Regions from separate parts of the Streptomyces sp. NPDC089424 genome, predicted to be linked through region 3. Evidence: riboswitches for the same ligand, from Rfam matches in the RefSeq annotation. Region 3 holds a riboswitch; each other region holds the start of a gene.
What was found. A riboswitch is a leader RNA that binds a small molecule or an ion and turns the genes downstream of it on or off. The one in region 3 is predicted to bind cyclic di-AMP.
Positions count from the first base shown of each region.

Region 1: linked by a shared signal. The riboswitch ahead of ACIP2X_RS35155 (transglycosylase family protein) and the one ahead of ACIP2X_RS19680 (M23 family metallopeptidase) in region 3 are both predicted to bind cyclic di-AMP.
Region 2: linked by a shared signal. The riboswitch ahead of ACIP2X_RS02295 (peptidoglycan DD-metalloendopeptidase family protein) and the one ahead of ACIP2X_RS19680 (M23 family metallopeptidase) in region 3 are both predicted to bind cyclic di-AMP.

Region 1 is NZ_JBIVHU010000011.1:100,935-107,867, forward strand. Features, by position in the region: gene eno (phosphopyruvate hydratase) at 46-1,326, opposite strand; gene ACIP2X_RS35155 (transglycosylase family protein) at 1,623-2,321, opposite strand; cyclic di-AMP (ydaO/yuaA leader) riboswitch at 2,325-2,504, opposite strand; gene ACIP2X_RS35160 (transglycosylase family protein) at 2,711-3,787, opposite strand; gene ACIP2X_RS35165 (cytochrome P450) at 3,933-5,222, opposite strand; gene ACIP2X_RS35170 (nucleoside triphosphate pyrophosphohydrolase) at 5,472-6,437, opposite strand; gene ACIP2X_RS35175 (SurA N-terminal domain-containing protein) at 6,517-6,933, opposite strand, start outside.
Region 2 is NZ_JBIVHU010000001.1:549,046-555,978, forward strand. Features, by position in the region: gene dxs (1-deoxy-D-xylulose-5-phosphate synthase) at 1-355, shown strand, start outside; gene ACIP2X_RS02275 (aspartate aminotransferase family protein) at 352-1,779, shown strand; gene ACIP2X_RS02280 (helix-turn-helix domain-containing protein) at 1,874-2,494, shown strand; gene ACIP2X_RS02285 (DUF6126 family protein) at 2,491-2,610, shown strand; gene ACIP2X_RS02290 (tyrosine-protein phosphatase) at 2,631-3,428, opposite strand; cyclic di-AMP (ydaO/yuaA leader) riboswitch at 3,830-3,995, shown strand; gene ACIP2X_RS02295 (peptidoglycan DD-metalloendopeptidase family protein) at 4,000-4,995, shown strand; gene ACIP2X_RS02300 (SGNH/GDSL hydrolase family protein) at 5,218-6,003, shown strand; gene ACIP2X_RS02305 (TetR/AcrR family transcriptional regulator) at 6,082-6,699, opposite strand; gene ACIP2X_RS02310 (Glu/Leu/Phe/Val dehydrogenase dimerization domain-containing protein) at 6,753-6,933, opposite strand, start outside.
Region 3 is NZ_JBIVHU010000004.1:15,698-22,630, reverse strand. Features, by position in the region: gene ribA (GTP cyclohydrolase II) at 1-120, opposite strand, end outside; gene ACIP2X_RS19700 (MarR family winged helix-turn-helix transcriptional regulator) at 230-742, opposite strand; gene ACIP2X_RS19695 (dihydrofolate reductase family protein) at 867-2,015, shown strand; tRNA gene ACIP2X_RS19690 (tRNA-Met) at 2,149-2,222, shown strand; gene ACIP2X_RS19685 (PP2C family protein-serine/threonine phosphatase) at 2,381-3,631, shown strand; cyclic di-AMP (ydaO/yuaA leader) riboswitch at 3,847-4,026, shown strand; gene ACIP2X_RS19680 (M23 family metallopeptidase) at 4,038-5,084, shown strand; gene ACIP2X_RS19675 (PrsW family intramembrane metalloprotease) at 5,196-6,506, opposite strand; gene trmB (tRNA (guanosine(46)-N7)-methyltransferase TrmB) at 6,549-6,933, opposite strand, start outside.

The sequences.
Region 1 (6,933 bases), on a different contig from region 3:
CCGGGTGCGGGGACGTACGGACGACGCCTCCTACGAGGGCGTCGCTCAGCCCTTGAAGCGGGGGAAGGCGCTGCGGCCGGCGTACACCGCGGCGTCGTCGAGGATCTCCTCGATGCGCAGCAGCTGGTTGTACTTGGCCACGCGCTCGGAGCGGGCCGGGGCGCCGGTCTTGATCTGACCGCAGTTGGTGGCGACGGCGAGGTCGGCGATGGTGACGTCCTCGGTCTCACCGGAGCGGTGCGACATCATGCACTTGAAGCCGCTGCGCTGGGCGAGCTCGACGGCGTCCAGGGTCTCGGTCAGGGAGCCGATCTGGTTGACCTTGACGAGCAGGGCGTTGGCGGCCCCGTCCTCGATGCCACGGGCCAGGCGCTCCGGGTTGGTGACGAACAGGTCGTCGCCGACGAGCTGGACCTTGTCACCGAGCTTCTCGGTGATGGTCTTCCAGCCCTCCCAGTCGTCCTCGAACAGCGGGTCCTCGATGGAGACCAGCGGGTACGCGTCGACGAGCTCCGCGTAGTACTCGGTCATCTCGGCGGCCGAGCGGTCCTTGCCCTCGAAGGTGTAGACGCCGTCCTTGTAGAACTCGGACGCGGCGACGTCGAGGGCGAGGGCGATCTGCTCGCCCGGGGTGTAGCCGGCCTCCTTGATGGCCTCGAGGATGAGGTCGAGGGCCTCACGGTTGGAGCCGAGGTTCGGGGCGAAGCCGCCCTCGTCGCCGAGGCCGGTGGCCAGGCCCTTGCCCTTCAGCACCTTCTTGAGGGTGTGGTAGACCTCGGTGCCCCAGCGCAGGGCCTCGGAGAAGGACTCCGCGCCGATCGGGGCGATCATGAACTCCTGGATGTCCACGTTGGAGTCGGCGTGCGAGCCGCCGTTCAGGATGTTCATCATCGGCACCGGCAGCAGGTGCGCGTTGGGGCCGCCCAGGTAGCGGAAGAGCGGCAGGTCGCTGGCCTCGGAGGCGGCGTGGGCGACGGCGAGCGAGACGCCGAGGATGGCGTTGGCGCCGAGGGAGCCCTTGTTGTCGGTGGCGTCCAGGTCGAACATCGCCTGGTCGATCAGGCGCTGCTCGGTGGCGTCGTAGCCGACGAGCTCCGGGCCGATCTGCTCGATGACGGCCAGGACGGCCTTCTCGACGCCCTTGCCGAGGTAGCGGTTGGGGTCGCCGTCGCGGAGTTCGATGGCCTCGAAGGCGCCGGTGGAAGCGCCGGACGGAACGGCGGCACGACCCGTGCTGCCGTCGTCGAGGCCGACCTCGACCTCGACCGTGGGGTTGCCTCGGGAGTCCAGGATTTCCCGGGCTACGACGACGTCGATGGACGGCACGAGCATCTCCTTCGTGGATGTGACGCGATGAGCAGGACCGCGGCGGCTCTGCGAGACGAGCCTAACCGGCTCCGTGCGATCGGCCAGCCGGTCGCCCCTCTCATGGACCGAACCGAGAGTAAATTGTTTCCGAACGAAACAAAGACGGGGGTGCACCGCACGGCGAGCGGCACACGAAAAAGCCCCGCCCCGGTGCGTACGGGGGAAGACGCACCGGGGCGGGGAGCCCGTGGGGACGGGGGGGGGTGACCCTCACGGGAGCCAGGGGGCCTCCGGCGGGTCGGCGGCGGACCGTTCTACTTCAGGTGCAGCTGCTGACCCGGGAAGATGAGGTCGGCGTCCTCGACGATGTCCTTGTTCAGCTGGAACAGCTTCTCCCAGCCACCCTTGACGTCGTGGTCGGCGGCGATGGTGCTGAGGGTGTCACCCTCGACGACCTTGTACTCGCCGTCGCCCTTCTTCACCTTGTCGCCGGTCGGCGTGGTGACGGTCTCCTTCGCGGCCGGACGCTCCGCGGAACGCGAAGCCGGCTGCTCCTCGGTCGCGCGCGTCTCGGTGCCGGTGCTCTGCGACTCGTCGGCGGCGGAGCCGCTGCCGGCGGAGCCGCCGCCGGTGTAGGTGGCGTTCGACAGGCCGGTGCCGCAGACCGGCCAGGCGCCCTTGCCCTGACCCGCGAGCACCTTCTCGGCGATCTGGATCTGCTGCTCCTTGGAGGCCTGGTCGGCCGTGCCGGCGAACTGCGTGCCGCCGTACGCGGCCCAGGTGGAGGCGGAGAACTGCAGACCGCCGTAGTAACCGTTGCCGGTGTTGATGGACCAGTTGCCGCCGGACTCGCACTGGGCGACGGCGTCCCACTCGGAGGCCGTGGCGGCGGAGGCGCTGCCGGCCGCCATCAGCGGGGCGGCGACGGCGGCGGCGCCGGTGACGCCGACGGCGGCGATGGCGCGAACGGTCCTGGACGCACGACGGTGCTTGCCCTTGCTGGAAAACAGCATGGTTGATCCCCTCACCGACGCCTGCGAGGTGAGCTGTCGGGTTCGGGCCGGTTGAGTTGCCCGGCCACACCTCACTGGGAGGCGTGGCTTCACCCCAAGCCGGTTCCGGCGCTGAGTCTCCTCAACTGCCGGGTCCGGCACCTACCTTGGGTCCCCCGCTCCTGCCTACGGCGCTTGACGCGACGACTGTTCCCGGAGGGCCGCTGGCAGGATTCGGCGTTGCGGCACCCGGGGCTCGTGGTGACGAGCGGTCATGACCGTAGACAGGCGATCGACGGAATTTCAAAGACGATCAGGGCTTCTGAGACTCATCCCACACTTTCGCCAAATCGGACATTCGACTCGAAGTGTGACGTGAACTCCCGCTGTTCCCGGGCCGTTTCCCGCCCCTACCTGCCGGCCGACTCCGCGCCGACATCCAGCGACTGACCGGGGACGATGTGGTCGGGGTCGCCACCGAGGGCGTCCTGGTTGACGACGTACAGCGCGGCCCATCCACCCTGCACGCCAAGGGAGTCGGCGATGTCCCAGAGGGTGTCGCCGTCCCGGACCGTGTACGCGTCGTCGAGGCCCGGACGCCCGGCGGCACCGTCCCGCGAGGCGTGCCGCCCCGAGGAGCCGCCGGCGCGCTCGCCGTCCTCGTCCGCACTGCCTCCCCGGTGCTTGCCGGTGCCGAGGAGGCCCGTGTCGGTGAGGTCCGAGGCGCTCGGGGTGCTCGAAGGCACGCCCGAAGGCGAGGAACTTGAGGGGGATTCGCCCGATTCGGGGGATTCGCTGGAACCGGTGGACTCGCCGGAGCCGGGCGAGGTCGAGCCCTCGGCACCCGGGGAGCTGGAGCCGCCGGACGGGGTGGATTCGCCGGATTCCGAAGGGTTCGCGGAGTTCGTGGGCGTGCGGGACTCCCCGGCACCCCGGGAGCTGCCGGACCCCTTCGCGTCACCGTCCCGGTCGGAGGCACCGGAGGAGGTGTGACCGGACGAGTTGGACAATCCGAGCGAGTTGGACAGACTGCCCGTATCGCTGCTTCTCGTGTACGACGGCGTACTGGACGCGTCACCGACCACACCCGTGTCGACGGTGGCCGACTCGGAGTCCGCCTCCAGCCCCACCAGCGGGCCGCAGGTAGCCCAGGCGCCGACGCCCTGGTCCTCGAGGACCTTCTCGGCGACGGCGATCTGCTGCGAACGGCTGGCCAGATCCGCGCTCGCGGCATAGGTGAGGCCGCCGTACTTCTCCCAGTCCCGCTGGGAGAGTTGGAGGCCGCCGTAGGAGCCGTTGCCCGTGTCGGCGCTCCAGGAGCCGCCGGTCTCGCACTCGGCGACCCGGTCCCAGGTCGTCCCGCTGGCCGCGCTCGCACCGGTGGCGGCGAGGAGGGGGAGGGCGATGGCGGAGCCGGTCACGCCGGCCGCGACGACGAGTGCGGGCGCCTGACGGGGGCGACGGTGACGACCGTTCCCGGAGAGCATGCGGGGACCTTTCGCGTGACAGCGGGGACCTGCGCGGCCGGTGAAACCGAGAGGCCGTGCTGAGGGGTGAAGGTATAGGCAGACGATCACTTGTCACAAGTTCATGCCGCGCAGATCACGTGAAGATCACATAGTTGAAAGACCGTCACTTTTCCCGCACAGGCGTGAACTCCACCGGCAGCGTCCGCAGACCTCGCATGATGAGCCCGCCCCGCCAGCGCAGTTCGGCGGGATCCGCGGCGAGCCGCAGGTCGGGGAGGCGGGTCAGGAGGGTGGCCAGCGCGGTCCGGCCCTCCAGACGGGCCAGCGGCGCCCCGAGGCAGTAGTGGAGGCCGTGGCCGTAACCGAGGTGCTGGTTGTCACGGCGGGCGAGATCGAGCGTGTCCGGGTCCGCGAACCGCTCCGGATCCCGGTCGGCGGCGGCAAGCACGACGAGGACCGGGTCGCCGGGTGCGATGTCCTGGCCGCCGATGGTGAGCGGCTGGGTGGCGAACCGCCAGGTGGCGAGTTCGACGGGGCCGTCGTAGCGCAGGAGTTCCTCGACACCGGTCTCCAGCAGGGCCTGTTCGCCGCGGGCCAACGACTCCTGGAGCAGGGCGCGTTGGGCGGGGTGGGTGAGAAGGGCGAAGGTGCCGTTGCCGATGAGGTTCACGGTCGTCTCGAAGCCGGCGAACAGAAGGATGAAGGCCATCGCCGCGGCCTCGTTCTCGGTGAGGTGCTCGCCGTGGTCGGAGGCGCGGATGAGGCCGGAGATGAGGTCCTCGCCGGGGGCGGGCTCGGCGGGGAGGGACTCGCGCTTGCGGTGGATCAGCTCGGCGAGATAGCCGCGCATCCTCTTCACCGAGCGCGCCACCCCGCCGCGGGGGCCCTTGCCGTGCCGGATCATCATGCCCGCCCAGTCCCGGAAGTCGTCCTGGTCCTCGGGCGGGACGCCGAGCAGGTCGCAGATGGCGTAGATGGGGAGCGGGAAGGCGAACTCGTGGATGAGGTCGGCGGAGCCGTTGCCGGCGAACCGGCCGATGAGGTCGTCGGTGAGCCGCTGCACGCGCGGGGCGAACTCGGCGACGCGGCGCGGGGTGAACGCCTTCGCGACCAGCCGCCGCAGCCGGGTGTGGTCCGGCGGGTCGATGTTGAGCAGATGCGTCATCAGCTCGGCCTTGCGCTCACCGGGGATACCTGTCTTCCCCTTGGCGTGCGCGGGCTCGTCGTGGTGCGCCGGGTTCTTGGACAGCCGCTGGTCGGCGAGGGCCTGCTTGGCGTCCGCGTACCGGGTGACCAGCCACGCCTCCACCCCGCTGGGCAGCCTCGTGCGGTGCACGGGGGCGTGCTCCCGCAGCCAGGCGTACGCGGGGTAGGGGTCGGTCGCGAACTCCCAGGTGAAGAGTTCGGGCGCCGGGGCGGGCGCGGGCGCGTCGGGGTGGTGCTGGTCGGTCACTCCCCGACGGTATCCGCCACACCGGACCACACACCGCACAGCCGCCCGCCGGGCCCGCCCCGCAGCAGTCCCGGCGGGCACGGCGTCGGGCGGCGGACACGGCGGGCACGGCGTCGCACAGCGGACACGGCGGGCACAGCGTCGCACGGCAGACACGGCGGGCACGGCGTCGCACGGCGGGCAAGGCATCGTGCGGCGTCGCACGGCGGGCAAGGCGTCGTGCGGTGGACTGGGATCCTCGGACGGGCCCTAGGCGTCGGCGCCTTCGGTCGCGCGTACCGCGTCGCGGTAGGCGCGGGCCGCCGCGCGCAGGGCCGTCTCCGGGTCCGTACCCTCGGCCTCGGCGCGGATCGCGAGGGCCAGCAGCTCGTACCCGATGCCCTCGCCCGCCGGCGGGGGCACGTCCAGCCCTGCCGTGCGCACCCGGGACGCCAGCTTCGCCGCGAGGGCCAGGCCGGGCTGGTGCAGCGGGATGCCCTCGGTCACCGAGGTCCGCCGCTTCTCCTCGGCCTTGGTGCGCAGCCAGTGCGCCTTGACCTCCTCGGGGGTGGCCGCGCTCTCCTCGCCGAAGACGTGCGGGTGGCGGTGGACGAGCTTGTCCACGAGGGTGCCCGCGACGTCGTCGACGGAGAACGGGGCCTCGGGGTCCTCCTCCGCGATCCGGGCGTGGAAGACCACCTGCAGGAGCACGTCGCCGAGCTCCTCCCGGAGCTCGTCGCGGTCGCCCTCCTCGATCGCCTCGACGAGTTCGTACGCCTCCTCGATGCCGTACTTCACCAGGCCCTGGTGGGTCTGCCGGGACGACCAGGGGCACTCTGTGCGGATCCGGTCCATGACCTGGACGAGGTCGAGCAGGCGGGCGCCGGGCAGGTCGTAGGAGGCGGGGAGCAGTTCCAGCTCGGGCATGTGGAAGCGCCCGCTGCCGGCGAGCCGCGCCAGACCGTCCGTGAGGGCCGGCTCGCCCTCGCCGGTGGCGACGACGACCACGGTCCGCCCGCCGGCGCACGCGTCGATCAGGTCCTCGGCGGTCGGGGCCGCCTCCTCCACCGGTATGCCCGCCTCCCGCAGATACGGCAGCTGCGGATGCGCCCCGTCGGCGCACAGCACGCGGTCCGCGGCGTGCAGCGCCTGCCACGCGGGCCAGGAGAGCAGACCCGGGGCCACGCGGTGGCTGGTGGTGAGCAGGACGATGCGGCCGGAGCTGGTTGCGTTCACGATCCGAACGTAACCCACCTCACCGACAGGCCCGTGAGCCGCCCGCGGGCGGCCGTCCGCCGCCCGTCGGCGACAGGGCCTAGGCGGGCTGCTGCCCGGCGGTGATCTCCCGTACCCACGGCGTCTTCGCGTCCACCCGGCTGCTCTTCTGGACGTCCCAGTCGCCGTAGCGCGGGTTGAGGTCGACGTTCAGCTTCTCGGAGGCGTCCGAGAGGGCCTTCCAGAAGGCGGGCTGGCTGGTGTCGGTGCCGAGCTTCGCGGCGAGTTTCTGGGCCTCCAGCTGGAGGCGGAGGTTCTCCTCCAGGCGCTCCGGCGCCACCCCGTACTGCTGAAGCCAGGTCGTCTCCAGCGCCTTCGCGCCGCCGACCTGCTCCTGCAGGCCGCCCCGCATCTCCTGGACCTCCTTGCGGCTGACGGAGATGCCGGCGTCCTGGGCGGCGCGGTGCAGCACCCGGTCGAGGACCATGCCGTGCAGGGTGTCGCGGGTCAGGGTGCC
Region 2 (6,933 bases), on a different contig from region 3:
GCTGCCCGGCCTCGCCGCGGAGCACCGGCTGGTGGCCGTGGTCGAGGACAACAGCCGGGCGGCGGGGGTCGGTGCCGCCGTGGCGCTGGCGCTGGGCGACGCCGACCTGGACGTGCCGGTGCGCAGGTTCGGCATCCCCGAGCAGTTCCTGGCGCACGCCAAGCGGAGCGAGGTCCTCGCCGACATCGGCCTCACGCCGGTCGAGATCGCCGGGCGGATCGGCGCGAGCCTGGCCGTACACCAGGAGCGGTCCGCACCTCGCAAGCCCGCCACGGGGGCCGTCGTACCGGTGCCGGAGCAGTCCTCCAAGGCGACCGCCGCCGGGGAATCGCTGTCCAAGGAGAACCACCCATGACCACCGCGGAACCCGCCTCGCCGCCGCCGGAGCCCGCGCCCGGCGGCACGTTCGACCTCGGCGCGCTGCTCGCCGAACGGGGGGCCGAGCGCTACGAGCTGCACTCCCGGTACCTCAACCACCAGTTGCCGCGCATGCTGCACACCATCGGCTTCGACAAGGTCTACGAGCGGGCCGAGGGCGCCCACTTCTGGGACGCCGAGGGCAACGACTACCTCGACATGCTCGCGGGCTTCGGGGTGATGGGCCTGGGCCGCCACCACCCCGTCGTGCGCAAGGCGCTGCACGACGTCCTGGACGCACAGCTCGCCGACCTCACCCGGTTCGACTGCCAGCCGCTGCCCGGCCTGCTCGCCGAGCGGCTGCTGGCGCACAGCCCCCACCTGGACCGGGTGTTCTTCGGCAACAGCGGGACGGAGGCGGTGGAGACCGCGCTGAAGTTCGCCCGGTTCGTGACCGGCAGGCCCAGGGTCCTGTACTGCGCGCACGCCTTCCACGGCCTGACGACCGGCTCGCTGTCCGTGAACGGCGAGGCGGGATTCCGCGACGGTTTCGCCCCGCTGCTCCCCGACACGGCCGTCCCGCTCGGCGACCTCGACGCCCTGGCACGCGAGCTGAAGAAGGGCGACGTCGCCGCGCTGATCGTGGAGCCGATCCAGGGCAAGGGCGTGCACGAGGCCCCGCCCGGCTACCTGCGGGCCGCGCAGGACCTGCTGCACCGGCACAAGGCGCTGCTCATCGCCGACGAGGTGCAGACGGGCCTCGGCCGCACCGGCGACTTCTACGCCTACCAGCACGAGGAGGGCGTCGAGCCGGACCTGGTCTGCGTGGCGAAGGCGCTCTCCGGTGGCTACGTGCCGGTGGGTGCCACGCTCGGCAAGGACTGGATCTTCAAGAAGGTCTACTCGTCGATGGACCGCGTGCTGGTCCACTCGGCCAGCTTCGGCTCCAACGCACAGGCCATGGCGGCCGGGCTCGCGGTGCTCTCCGTCATGGAGAGCGAGCAGGTCGTCGCGGGCGTCCGGACCACCGGGGAACTGCTCAGGTCCCGGCTCGCCGCGCTGGTCGACAAGTACGAGCTGCTCGCGGACGTGCGCGGCCGGGGGCTCATGATCGGCATCGAGTTCGGCCGGCCCCGGTCGCTGAAGCTGCGCAGCCGCTGGACCATGCTCCAGGCGGCCCGCAAGGGACTCTTCGCGCAGATGGTCGTCGTCCCGCTGCTCCAGCGGCACCGGATCCTGACCCAGGTCTCCGGCGACCATCTGGAGGTGATCAAGCTGATTCCGCCGCTCGTCATCGGGGAGCCCGAGGTCGACCGGTTCGTGGCGGCCTTCACGGAGGTGATGGACGACGCGCACAGCGGCGGCGGGCTGATGTGGGACTTCGGAAGGACGCTGGTGAAGCAGGCGGTGGCCCACCGCTGACGCCGTCGTTCCCCTGACGGGGGGCGAGGAGCTCGGGCTTTGCCTCTGAGGCAAGAAATTTGCCCCAGGGGCAATAATCCGGCTCAATGGAGCCATGAACTCCTCCCCGGAGACCGGGGCAGAAGCGGCCGGTGCGCTGCCGGTCGTCGCCCCGCAGCTCCGCGACCTGCGCCGCCGGGCCTCCCTCACCCTGGAGGCCGCCGCCCGTGCGGCCGGGCTGTCGCCCGCCCATCTGTCCCGGCTGGAGACCGGACAGCGCCAGCCCTCACTGCCGATGCTGCTGGCGCTCGCGCGTGTCTACAGTACGACTGTCTCGGAGCTGCTGGGGGAGACGGTCCCCGACCGGGACGCCGTCGTGCGCGCCGCCGACATGGAGCCCAGCGGCGCGGGCGGCTGGACGTACTGGCAGGCCGGCGCCTCCGGGCGCGGCATGCAGGCCCTGCGCGTGCACGTGCCGTACGGCTCGCAGGGCGACATCGTCCGGGTGCACCCCGGTGAGGAATGGCTCTACGTCCTCACGGGCCGGCTGCTGCTGCGCCTCGGGGACGCCGCGCACCCCCTCGGGCCGGGCGACAGCGCCCACTTCGACTCACTGACCCCGCACCGCATCGCCGCCCAGGACCCGGGCGGGGTCGACCTCCTCTTCGTCCACACCCTGCTGCAGAGCCCCACGGCCGCGCTGTGCCTCGGCCCTATCACGGGAGACACGCCATGAGTGACATCGAGGGGAAGATTCCCCGCGGCATCTGGGTCCGGTTCGTCATCTACATCGCGGCGGGACACCTCTTCGCCGGCTTCCTCTATCTGCTGTTCGAGGTCGGGGCGAAGTAGGGGGCAGGGTTCAGCGGGGATCAGTCGAGCAGGCGCTCGCGCAGTCGCTCCCGGGTTTCGGGGGTGACGCCGAGCCCCTGCGCCAGATAGGTGTCGACGTCGCCCCAGGTCGCCTCGATGGTCTCGAACGCGGCCGTCAGATACTCGGCACGCGCGTCGAAGAGCGGGCTGAGCAGCTCCATGACCTCCGGGGAGTAGGCGGAGGCGGAGCTGCCGCCCCGGTGCACCTTGTAGCGGCGGTGCTTGGCGTTGGACTCCAGGTAGTCGGCGAGGATCGCCTCGCGCTCCACGCCCACCGCGAGCAGCGTGACGGCGATCGACAGGCCGGCGCGGTCCTTGCCCGCCGCGCAGTGCATCAGCGCGGGGACGCTGTCCTCGGCGAGCGCGTGCAGCACCCGGGAGTGCTCGGCGGTGCGCTCCGTGACGATCGCGCGGTACGAGGTGATCATCCGGTCCGCCGCCTTGCCGTCGGACAGGACCTCGCGCAGCTGCTCCAGATCGCCGTCCCGGACCATCTTCCAGAACTCGGCGCCGTCGGCGGGGTCCGTCAGCGGAAGGTTCACGTTGCGCACACCCGGCAGCTCCACGTCCGGGCCCTCCAGCTTCTGGTCCGCGGCGTTGCGGAAGTCGAAGATCGTGTGCAGCTCCAGGGAGGCCAGGAACACGGCGTCCTGCGCGGTGGCGTGCGCGAGGTGGCCGCTGCGGAACAGCACTCCCTGCCGCACCCGGCGCCCGTCCACCGTCGGCAGCCCGCCCACGTCACGGAAGTTGCGCACTCCGGCCAGTTCGGGCTCGGTCGACGGCACCTGCTGCGTCACGGGGGCTCCCTCCCATCGGCCCCGCCGGCGCGACTCGTCGGCGGGCACGCCTTGACGATACGACACGCGATCTGGCGGCAACACGCCTCGTATGTCTCTTCTGTCCTTTCTGTCTCAATAGTGGGATTCGCTCCAACTCGTTCTGGAATGAGGAAGCCTGGAGCAGTGTCACGTGAGCAGCGTCATATTCGTGACCGAGCGTCGCTCGTCATGCTCACGTAATTCACATGCCTTCAAGGGCGTTTACGGAATGCACATGTGCCCCACTGCACGGAGTGTGACCGTAAATCGGGCGAACGGATCACGAAAACGGCGTTCCGGTGAAACCTCTTGCTTGTCCCGTTGCGTCTCGGTCGCTTACGTTCCACCCGATCCGGACGGACGCCGAATCCTGCCGCCGCCCGGTGCCCGCGCTAACTCACCCGTGTTCGGCAGGAGCGGGGGACCCACAGGTACAACTGCCTGTTCCGGTCTCCGGAACGGCTTGGGGTACAGCCGCGTCCCCACGCGGCCGGACATCTCCAGTCCGCACCCGACAGCTCACCTCGCAGGCGCCGGAGAGGAATTCGCCATGCCCGCGAAGGGTAAGCACCGCCGTCCCAAGTCCCAGCGCTTCACCCGCTCCATCGCCGTCGCCGGAACCGGTGGCGCCGCACTCGCCCTGCCGCTGATGGGGGCCGCCGGCGCCCATGCCGCCCCTGTCCCGTCCGCCGCGGAGAAGGCCGTCTCGTCGATCCCGGTCCAGAAGACGGCAGTTCGGCAGCAGGTCACCGAGAAGCAGTCCGCCGCGAAGCAGGCCACCGCGCAGAAGTCGGCCGCCCGGACGTACTCCGTGAGGGTGGGCGACTACCTCTCCAAGATCGCCGACGAGCAGGATGTCAGCGGTGGCTGGCAGCGGCTCTACGAGGACAACCGGGAGGCGGTCGGCGAGAACCCCTCGCTCATCCACCCCGGTCTGAAGCTCACGATCGGCGAGCGGGCCGAGTCGGGCGCCGACGAGCCGGCCTCGTCGTCCTCCGGCTCCTCCGAAGCCGAGTCCTCGGCGTCCACGGCGTCACCGTCCTCCGAGAGCTCCGAGAGCTCCGAGCCCGCGGCTGAGGCGCAGGCGCCCGAGCCCGCCGCCGCCGAGGCCCCGGCCGCCGACACCGCCGCGGCCGCCGGCTACTCCGCCCCCGTGGACGGCGCCGGCGTCGGCACCGCCTACCGCGTGGCCGGCAGCATGTGGGCCAGCGGCTACCACACGGGTGTCGACTTCGCCGCCGCGAGCGGTACGCCGCTCAAGTCCGTCGGCGCGGGCACGGTCGTCTCCGCGGGCTGGGCCGGTTCCTACGGCAACCAGGTCGTCATCAAGCTCGCCGACGGCTTCTACGCCCAGTACGCCCACCTCTCCTCGCTGTCCGTCTCCAGCGGTCAGAGCGTGACCGGGGGCCAGCAGATAGGCCTGTCGGGCTCCACCGGCAACTCCACCGGCCCGCACCTGCACTTCGAGATCCGCACCACCCCGGACTACGGCTCGGACGTCGACCCGGTCGCCTACCTCGCCTCCAAGGGCGTGACGGTCGGCTGACGCACGCCCCCCGGTACATGGCCGAAGGCCGGACCCCGCTTCCGGGGTCCGGCCTTCGGTGTACCCGCCGTCGGGCGCACCGGCCTTATTCCGCAGTTGACCAATCCTTTGGCCGTGGCCTTTCTCACCGTCCGTCAACCCCTGCCTACGGTCGCGTAGGTCACATTCGAACAGGAATCATGTCCCGACGTGGCAGACGATTCGAAGAGTGACAGCACATCAGTGATCGGGTCGTACGTGGCGGTGGGGGACAGCTTCACCGAGGGCGTCGGCGACCCCGGACCGGACGGGGCGTTCGTCGGCTGGGCCGACCGTCTCGCCGTACTGCTCGCGGACCGCCGGGCCGAGGGCGACTTCCAGTACACCAACCTCGCCGTGCGCGGCAGGCTGCTCGACCAGATCGTGGCGGAGCAGGTCCCGAGGGCCGCGGAACTCGCCCCGGACCTGGTCTCGTTCTGCGCCGGCGGCAACGACATCATCCGTCCCGGCACCGACCCCGACGACGTGGCGGAGCGCTTCGAGCGCGGGGTCGCCGCGCTGACCGCCACCGTGGGCACCGTCCTCGTGACCACCGGCTTCGACACCCGCGGCGTTCCCCTGCTGCGGCATCTGCGCGGCAAGATCGCCACGTACAACGGCCACGTACGCGCCATCGCCGACCGGTACGGCTGTCCCGTGCTCGACCTGTGGTCGCTCAAGTCCGTGCAGGACCGGCGCGCCTGGGACCACGACCGGCTGCACCTGTCGCCCGAGGGGCACACCCGCGTGGCCCTGCGCGCCGGTCAGGCCCTGCGCCTGGCCGTCCCCGCCGACCCGGAGCAGCCGTGGCCGCCGCTTCCGCCGCGCGGTGCCCTCGACGTGCGCCGGGACGACGTCCACTGGGCGCGTGAGTACCTGGTGCCCTGGATCGGCCGACGGCTGCGCGGCGAGTCGTCGGGCGACCATGTCACCGCCAAGGGTGTGCTGTCGCCGGACGACATCAGGACGTGGATCGCCTCCGTGGCGTGAGGTCGTGACAATGCCGCATATGCCGCATATGCCGTTAATGTTGCCTATGTCGCGAAGGTGAACGAACCGGTCGGCGGCTCAGCGCTGTTGAGCCGCCGGCATCCCCGTCAGGCCCAGTTCCCGCGCGAGCGCCTCGTCCACCCACTCCTGCGCACGCGCGCGGGACACGGCTCCCGCGTAGGACGTGATCTGCACGGCGAGCCCGTCGAGCAGGGCCGTCAGGCGCAGCGCCGCGCCCATGGGGTCGGGGCAGCGGAACTCGCCCGCCGCCACACCCTCGGCGATGACCTCGGCGATGGCCGCCTTCCAGCGCTTGTCGAGGTCCTGGGTGACCTCCCGCAGCGCCGGCTCGCGCAGCGCCGCCGCCCAGCCCTCGATCCACAGCCGCCAGCCCTTGGCCGGTCCCGTCGGCGCGTACCAGCGCACCGCGGCCCGCAGCCGGCGCTGGGCCGTCGTGCGCCGGCCGAGCAGCTTGGCGAGGTGGGCGAGATCGTCCTCGGCCGCGTACGCGAACGCGGCGGCGACCAGCTTCTCCTTCGTGGAGAAGTGGTACAGCACCAGCGCGTTGCTCACGCCGAGCGCGGACGCCACGTCGGCGATCCGCACCGCCGCCACGCCCCGCTCCTCGATCTGTTCCACGGCGGCACGCAACAACTCCTCGCGCCGCTCCGCCACGCTCAACCGCACTCTCGCCACCGGGTCACCCTAACGGGCCACGTCCCAGCGGTGGCCGCGCGGTGACCTTCAGGTCAGCGGTACGACCCGAAGCGCTCCGCCAGCAGCGACAGCCGCTCCCCGGCGACGGCGTGCGCGGCGGCACGCGGCGTGCTCCCGTCGGCCTCCGCACGGGCCAGCACCAGGTCGGTCAGGGCGCGCATCGAGCGCCGTATGTGGGCGAACGCCTCCTGCGCGTCCGCGCCGATGTCGCCG
Region 3 (6,933 bases):
TTCCTGGCCGTCGGCCAGACCGTGGAAGGTGACCAGGTCGGCGTCGACGCTGTAACCGTCGTGGAAGCGCAGCGGCACCCGGACGCGGGCGCGCACGGTGGCGGCGGTGAAGTCGGGCATACGGGTCTCCGGGATCGGTTGTTTCAGTTTTGAAGCAGCCTCTTGATCGGCGACCCTACCCCATGCTTTAAAGTTAAAGCAAACAGCCCTTGTGCGGTCCCGACCGGCTTCAGGAGCAGGGCGACGACCGGCGCCGCCAGGGCACATCGCCCGACGCGCCCCCCTCGTCCTCTCCCTGCAACGCCTGCGCGACCCCCGTGAAGATCTCCTCCAGCTGGCCCACCTGCTGCGGGGTCAGATGGTCGAACAGCGTCGCGCGCACCGTCCGCACATGTCCCGGCGCCAGCCGCTCGATCGTGGCCATCCCCTCCTCCGTCAGCGCGGCCACGCTCCCCCGCTTGTCCCAGGGGCAGTCCTCGCGCCGTACCAGCCCGTCCTTCTCCAGCCGGGTGACGGCGTACGTCAGCCTGCTGCGGGTGATCTTCAGGTGCTCGGCGAGATCGGTCATCCGGAGCCGGCGTTCCGGGGCCTCGGAGAGATTGGCGAGGATGGAGTAATACATGTGCGGCAGACCGGCCTCCTGCTGGAGCTGCCGGTCGAGCGCGTCCTCGAGGAGAAGGGTGGCCCCCATGTACGCGCGCCAGGCGCGCTGCTCCTGCGGGGTGAGCCAGCGAGTCGTCATGCCGCCAGTGTAGTTTTGCTTAAAACTTGAATCACATAGCCCGGGCCGGCGCGCCACCAGGCACGCGGCCCCCCGGCCGGCAGGCCGCCGGTCCCCGACCCCGACCCGAGGCGGAGCGCGTCCCATGCCCTACCCCTACGTCCTCCTGTCCGCGGCCGTCTCCCTGGACGGCTACCTGGACGACACCGGCCCCGACCGCCTCCTCCTGTCCAGCCCCGCCGACTTCGACCGGGTCGACGAGGTACGGGCCTCCGTCGACGCGATCCTCATCGGCGCCGGCACCATCCGCGCCGACAACCCGCGGCTGCTGGTCAACTCCCCGGACCGCCGGGCGGCCCGGACGGCGGCGGGCAGGCCGGAGTACCCCCTCAAGGTCACGGTCAGCGGCACGGGCGACCTGGACCCCGCCGCCCGTTTCTGGCACACCGGCGGCGAGAAGGTGGTGTACACGACGACGAAGGGCGCCCGGCGCCTGGCGGAGAACCCCGTGGCGGCCGACGTGGTCGCGCTCGGCGACACCGTCGACTGGCGCGCGGTCCTGGCGCACCTGCACGACGTACGAGGCGTCCGTCGCCTGATGGTCGAGGGCGGCGGCACCCTGCACACCCAGCTCCTCCTGGAGGGCCTCGCGGACGAGATCCAGCTGGTGCTCGCCCCCCTCTTCGTCGGCGACCCGGCCGCGCCCCGGCTCTTCGGGCCCGGCGCCTACCCGTCCGGGCGACTGCGCCTGGCCGAGTCCCGGCGGATCGAGGACGTCGTCCTGATGCGCTACGAGCCGACCGCCCCCGGCACCGGCAGCTTCGCCTCGGCCGCCGACCGCCGCTGGCTGGCCCTGGCCTGCGAGCTGGCGGCGCTGTGTCCGCCGTCGGACACGGCGTTCAGCGTCGGCGCGGTGGTGGTGGCGCGGGACGGCACCGAACTCGCCCGGGGACACTCCCGGGAGGGCGGCGACCCGGTCGTCCACGCGGAGGAGGCGGCGCTCGCGAAGATCGACACGGCCGACCCCCGGCTGCCCGGGGCCACCGTCTACACCAGCTTGGAGCCCTGCACCCGCCGCGCCTCCCGGCCCCGCCCCTGCGCGCGGCTGATCCTCGACGCCGGGGTGGGGCGCGTGGTCACGGCCTGGCGGGAGCCGGACACCTTCGTGCGCGACGCGGACGGGAGCGGGACGCTGGCGGCGGCCGGGGTGGAGGTCGCGGTGGTTCCGGAGTACGAGGAGGAGGCCAAGGCGCCCAATCGGCACCTGCGGGGTGAGCGGCACCAGGCGGGGTGAGCGGCACCAGGCGGGGGTGAGCGGCACCAGGCGGTGTGATCGCACCGCGAGCGCGGAAAGAGCTGGTCGGTGAGGGCGGCGGGAAACCCTGGCGCGGAGCGTCCCGTGCATGGCGTACACTGGTGTCTACCGACGCGGGGTGGAGCAGCTCGGTAGCTCGCTGGGCTCATAACCCAGAGGTCGCAGGTTCAAATCCTGTCCCCGCTACTGAAGGCCCGGGGCCGGAATCCAGATCATGGATTCCGGCCCCGAGTCGCTTCCCGGCACGCTCGCGCCCATCATCCGGTCGGCCCGCCCGGCTGGTAGCGGGCCGCCACTCCAGGAACCCTGGACAGGTGCGGTGACCTGCGTAACGGGAGACGACAGTGCGGCCTGCGGAGGCAGAGGGAGAGGGGCCGTACGCCGGATCCGGCGGCCGCGTCCCCGGCGACCCGGCCCCCAGGGACCCTGCCTCCGTCCCCGGCGACCCGGACGACCTCCCCACGTCGGAGAGCCCGGTACCGCCCCTGCCGCCACCCGAGACACGGCCGATCTCCTATGCCGGCACCTTCGTCCGCGTCCTGCCCGCCCTGCTCCTGGTGATCGGCGGCGGCTACGACTACATGACCCCCCGCGGCTTCACCGGCGCGCCCCTGTTCACCGCCGCCCCGCTGATCGCCGCCCCGCTGCTGTCCCGCCGCGCCACGATCCTCACCGGGGTGGCGGCCGTGCTCGTGGTCCTCGGCCTGGACCTCCGGTTCGACGAGGTCACGGAGGTGGAGTCGCTCACCGAGCTGGCGACCGTGGTCACCGTCTCCCTCCTCGCCGTCCTGATCAACGTGCTCGTCCGGCGCAGCCACGCCCGCCTCGACTCGGCCTGGGAGATCGCCGAGGCCGCCCAGCTGGCGGTGCTGCCGGAGCCGGTCGGGCGGATCGGCGGGTTCGAGATCGCCGCGCGCTACGAGGCCGCCCAGGCCGACGCCTTCATCGGCGGGGACCTCTACGCCGTGCAGGACAGCAGGTTCGGCGTGCGACTGGTGGTCGGGGACGTGCGGGGCAAGGGCATGGGGGCGGTCGCCGCGGTCGCGGTGGTCATCGGGGCGTTCCGGGAGGCGGCCGAGCACGAGACGACGCTGGAGGCGGTCGCGCAGCGGCTGGAGCGGGCGCTGGCGCGTGAGGGCACCCGCCGGGACGGGATCGACGCCTTCGAGGGCTTCACCACCGCCGTCCTCGCCGAGATCCCGCACGACGACGGGGTCGTACGGATCCTCAACCGCGGCCATCCACCGCCCCTGATGCTGCACGCCGACGGCACGGTCAGCACGCTGCCCGCCCGTGATCCGGCGCTGCCGCTCGGGATGGGTGAGCTGGGCACCTGGCCGGACCGTGCGCAGGCGTGCCCCTTCCCGGGCGGGGCGACGCTCCTGCTGTACACCGACGGCCTGTCCGAGGCCCGCGACGCGCACGGCGCCTTCTACGACCCCGCTGCCCGCCTTGCCGGCCGGACCTTTCCCAGCCCCGGCGAACTGCTGCGCACGGTGGCCGAAGAGGTACGCCTGCACAGCGGCGGCGGCACCACCGACGACATGGCGCTGCTCGCGGTCCGGCGGCCGGCCGACGAGTGTCACCCCGGGTGATCGAACGAGAGCCCTCCGCATAACGACTGACACACCGTCAGATGTGGAGATGACTCCGAATGACGGTCAACTCGCCCGATTTTCGCCGTTCATAGACCTGTACGTCCCGACAGAAAGCGTTAATGATCAAGTGGAACAGCTTGGAAATCAGGCCCCGGTTCTATTAACGTCCGATAACGCAGCGCGGTCGTCCCAGCCGTCACAAGAGGCGGCTCCGTGCGCACGCGCCGAATCCCGCGCGAGGCCCTCACCGGCCGCACAAGGGAACCGGGGAACCACCACATTGGGGTGAATCGGGCGTATGTCGCCGTAGCAGTACGGCTGATTTACGCGCGTAGGAGACCTTCCTGCTCCGAACCCGTCAGCTAACCCGGTAGGCGAGAAGGAAGGAAAGGAGCACGCCCACGTGGCGTCCAACCGGCCTGCCCCACAGGCCCCGTTCGTGCCGCAGCAGCGCACCGCCGACGGCACCGACACATTCGTCTACGGCGCGCCGCGCACCGACGAGGGGCCGTGGGAGGAGTGGAATCCCAGCGCGGAGACCCTCCTTCCCGTACGCGGCCGGCATCGTGTCAGCAAGCAGCGCGGCGGCGGACTCGCCCGCAGCTCCACCGTTCTCGGCGTCGGTGTCATAGCCGCGGTCGGCGCGGGCGGCATGGCGAGCGCCAACACCGGCAAGCCGCCGGTGTCGATCTCGATGCCCGACCTGCCGAACGTCGGCTCGCTGATCTCCGACGACGACTCCGGCTCCGCCGACACCAAGACCGCGACCGCTCCGCTCAGCAGCCTCGCCACGGCCACCGTGGACACCGCGGAGGGCACCACCGACGCCGGTGAGACGCTGCGGGCCCGCATCATCGCGCAGGCCGAGCAGCAGCAGGAGCAGGTCGAGAGCAAGGCCGCCGCGGAGGCCGTGGCCGCCGCCGAGAAGGCCGCCGCCGAGGCCGCCGCCAAGGCGGAGCAGGAGGCCAAGGAGAAGGCCGCCGCCGCCAAGGCGAAGGCCGAGGAGGAGGCCCGGCAGAAGGCCGAGGCCGAGCGGCTCGCCGCGCTGGCCAAGCAGTTCACGCTGCCGACCTCGTCGTACACCCTCACCTCCACCTTCGGCCAGGCCGGCGCCCTGTGGTCCTCCGGGTACCACACGGGTCTCGACTTCGCCGCGCCGACCGGTACGCCTCTCAAGGCCGTGCACAGCGGCACCATCACCGAGGCCGGCTGGAACGGCTCGTACGGCTACAAGACCGTGCTGACCCTCGACGACGGCACCGAGATCTGGTACGCCCACCAGTCGTCGATCGGCGTCAGTGTCGGCCAGAAGGTCGCCACCGGCGATGTGATCGGCCGTGTGGGCGCGACGGGCAACGTGACCGGCGCCCACCTGCACCTGGAGGTGCACACCGGCGGCGGTGGCATCGACCCGATGGCCTGGCTGCAGAGCAAGGGCCTCACCCCCTGAGGCTCCCGACCCGGGTCCGACGCGAACTCCGGTGGTCCTGACGGCAACCCCCCGACGTCAGGACTGCCGGTTTTCGTCTGTCCGGGGCGCCCCCGCGCCGCCGTCCTCGCCCTACGTCCGGTACGGGTTGTACGCCGGGTAGGGCGTCGCCGGCCCGTGCACGGGCGCCCAGCCGTGGACCGGCGGCAGCAGCACCGGCACGGGCGGAGCGGTCGCCCGCGCCGCGTACTCCAGGGCCGGGCGGGCGATGTCCCGGCGGTTCCACAGCTCCTGGAGCAGCTCGCCTTCCCGTACGACGAAGTCCGCGCGGGCACGGCCCAGGCGGCCCCGGCGCCGGAGGAAGGCGAGAGACGTGGCGTACGCCTCGTACTGCGCGACCGTGCGGCCCGCCGGTCTGCCGAGGTGGTGGCCGGCGTACTCGCGGGCCAGCCGGCGGGCCCGCATCGAGCCGAGGGCGAACGGCTCGGCGGGCGAGAGCCAGCCGGCGACGACATAGGCCGGTAGTTCCTCACGGACGGTCCGCAGCTCGCGCTGGCGCGTCCAGATCACCAGCCAGGTCAGCAGGCCGAACGCGGGGACCATGAAGCCGCCGTACACCGCGAAGAAGCCGTAGTCGCCGAAGGTCGCCGAGCCGTTCCAGAAGGCGTGCATGCCCATCGCGAGCAGCAGCCCGGCCGGGGGCAGCAGGACGCGGCGCAGTCGCTGGCGTTCCCCGGCGAGGGCGGCGATGCCGAAGCCGATGCCGGTGAGCACCGTGAACAGGGGGTGCGCGAACGGCGACATGATGACCCGCACGAAGAAGGTCGCGGCGGTCACCGAGGCGATGCCGCTGTGACCGGCCAGCTGGTCGGTGCCGAAGGCGGTGCCGAGGTAGAGGATGTTCTCGGTGAAGGCGAAGCCGGTGGCGGTGACGCCCGCTATCACCACGCCGTCCACGATGCCGGTGAAATCGCGCCGCCGGAAGAGGAAGAGCAGCAGGATCGCGGCCGCCTTCGCGGACTCCTCGACGACCGGGGCTATGACCGTGGCGCCCCAGGTGTCCGCGCTGGTCGGGTCGGCGGTCGCGGTCGCTATCCACCGGGTCGCGAAGCTGTTGGCGATGATCGCTACCAGCGCGGCGGCGCAGGCGCCCCAGGAGAAGGCGAACACCAGGTTCCGCCAGGGTCCGGGCTCGACCCGGTCCAGCCAGCGGAAGACGGCTATCAGCAGCGGCACGGGCAGGATCGCGAGGCCGAGTCCGACGAGGAAGCCCTCGGTGCCGGTCTGTTCGCGGACCAGGGCGAGGATCACCAGGCCGGACAGGGTGAGCAGCGTGATCAGCGCGCCGTACCGCACCCACCGCCTGTGCCACCAGTGCGCGTGCCGCAGGGTGCCGCCGGCCGGTATGCCGGGGTGCGTCGGGTACGGGGGACTGGTCGCCACGGCATTGACCCTAACGAGCGAGGAGGCGAACGAGGGCAGGTTTTATGGCTGACCTTCGCGGCGCACACGGCGGAAGAGCAGGTCGTTCACCACATGACCCTTCTCCAGGCCCTGCCCCTCGAAACGGGTGCGGGGGCGGAAGCCGGGACGTGGCGCGAAACCTCCGCCGGGCCGGGTGTTCGCGAACGCGGGGTGCGCGGTGAGCACCTCCAGCATCACCTCCGCGTACGGCTCCCAGTCCGTCGCGCAGTGCACGAGCGCGCCCGGCTTCAGACGGGTCGCGGCGAGGGTGAGGAAGTCCGGCTGGATCAGCCGCCGCTTGTGGTGCCGCTTCTTGGGCCAGGGGTCCGGGAAGAAGACGCGCAGCCCGTCGAGGGAGTCCGGGCGGAGCATCTCGCGCAGCAGGATGATCGCGTCGCCGTTGGCC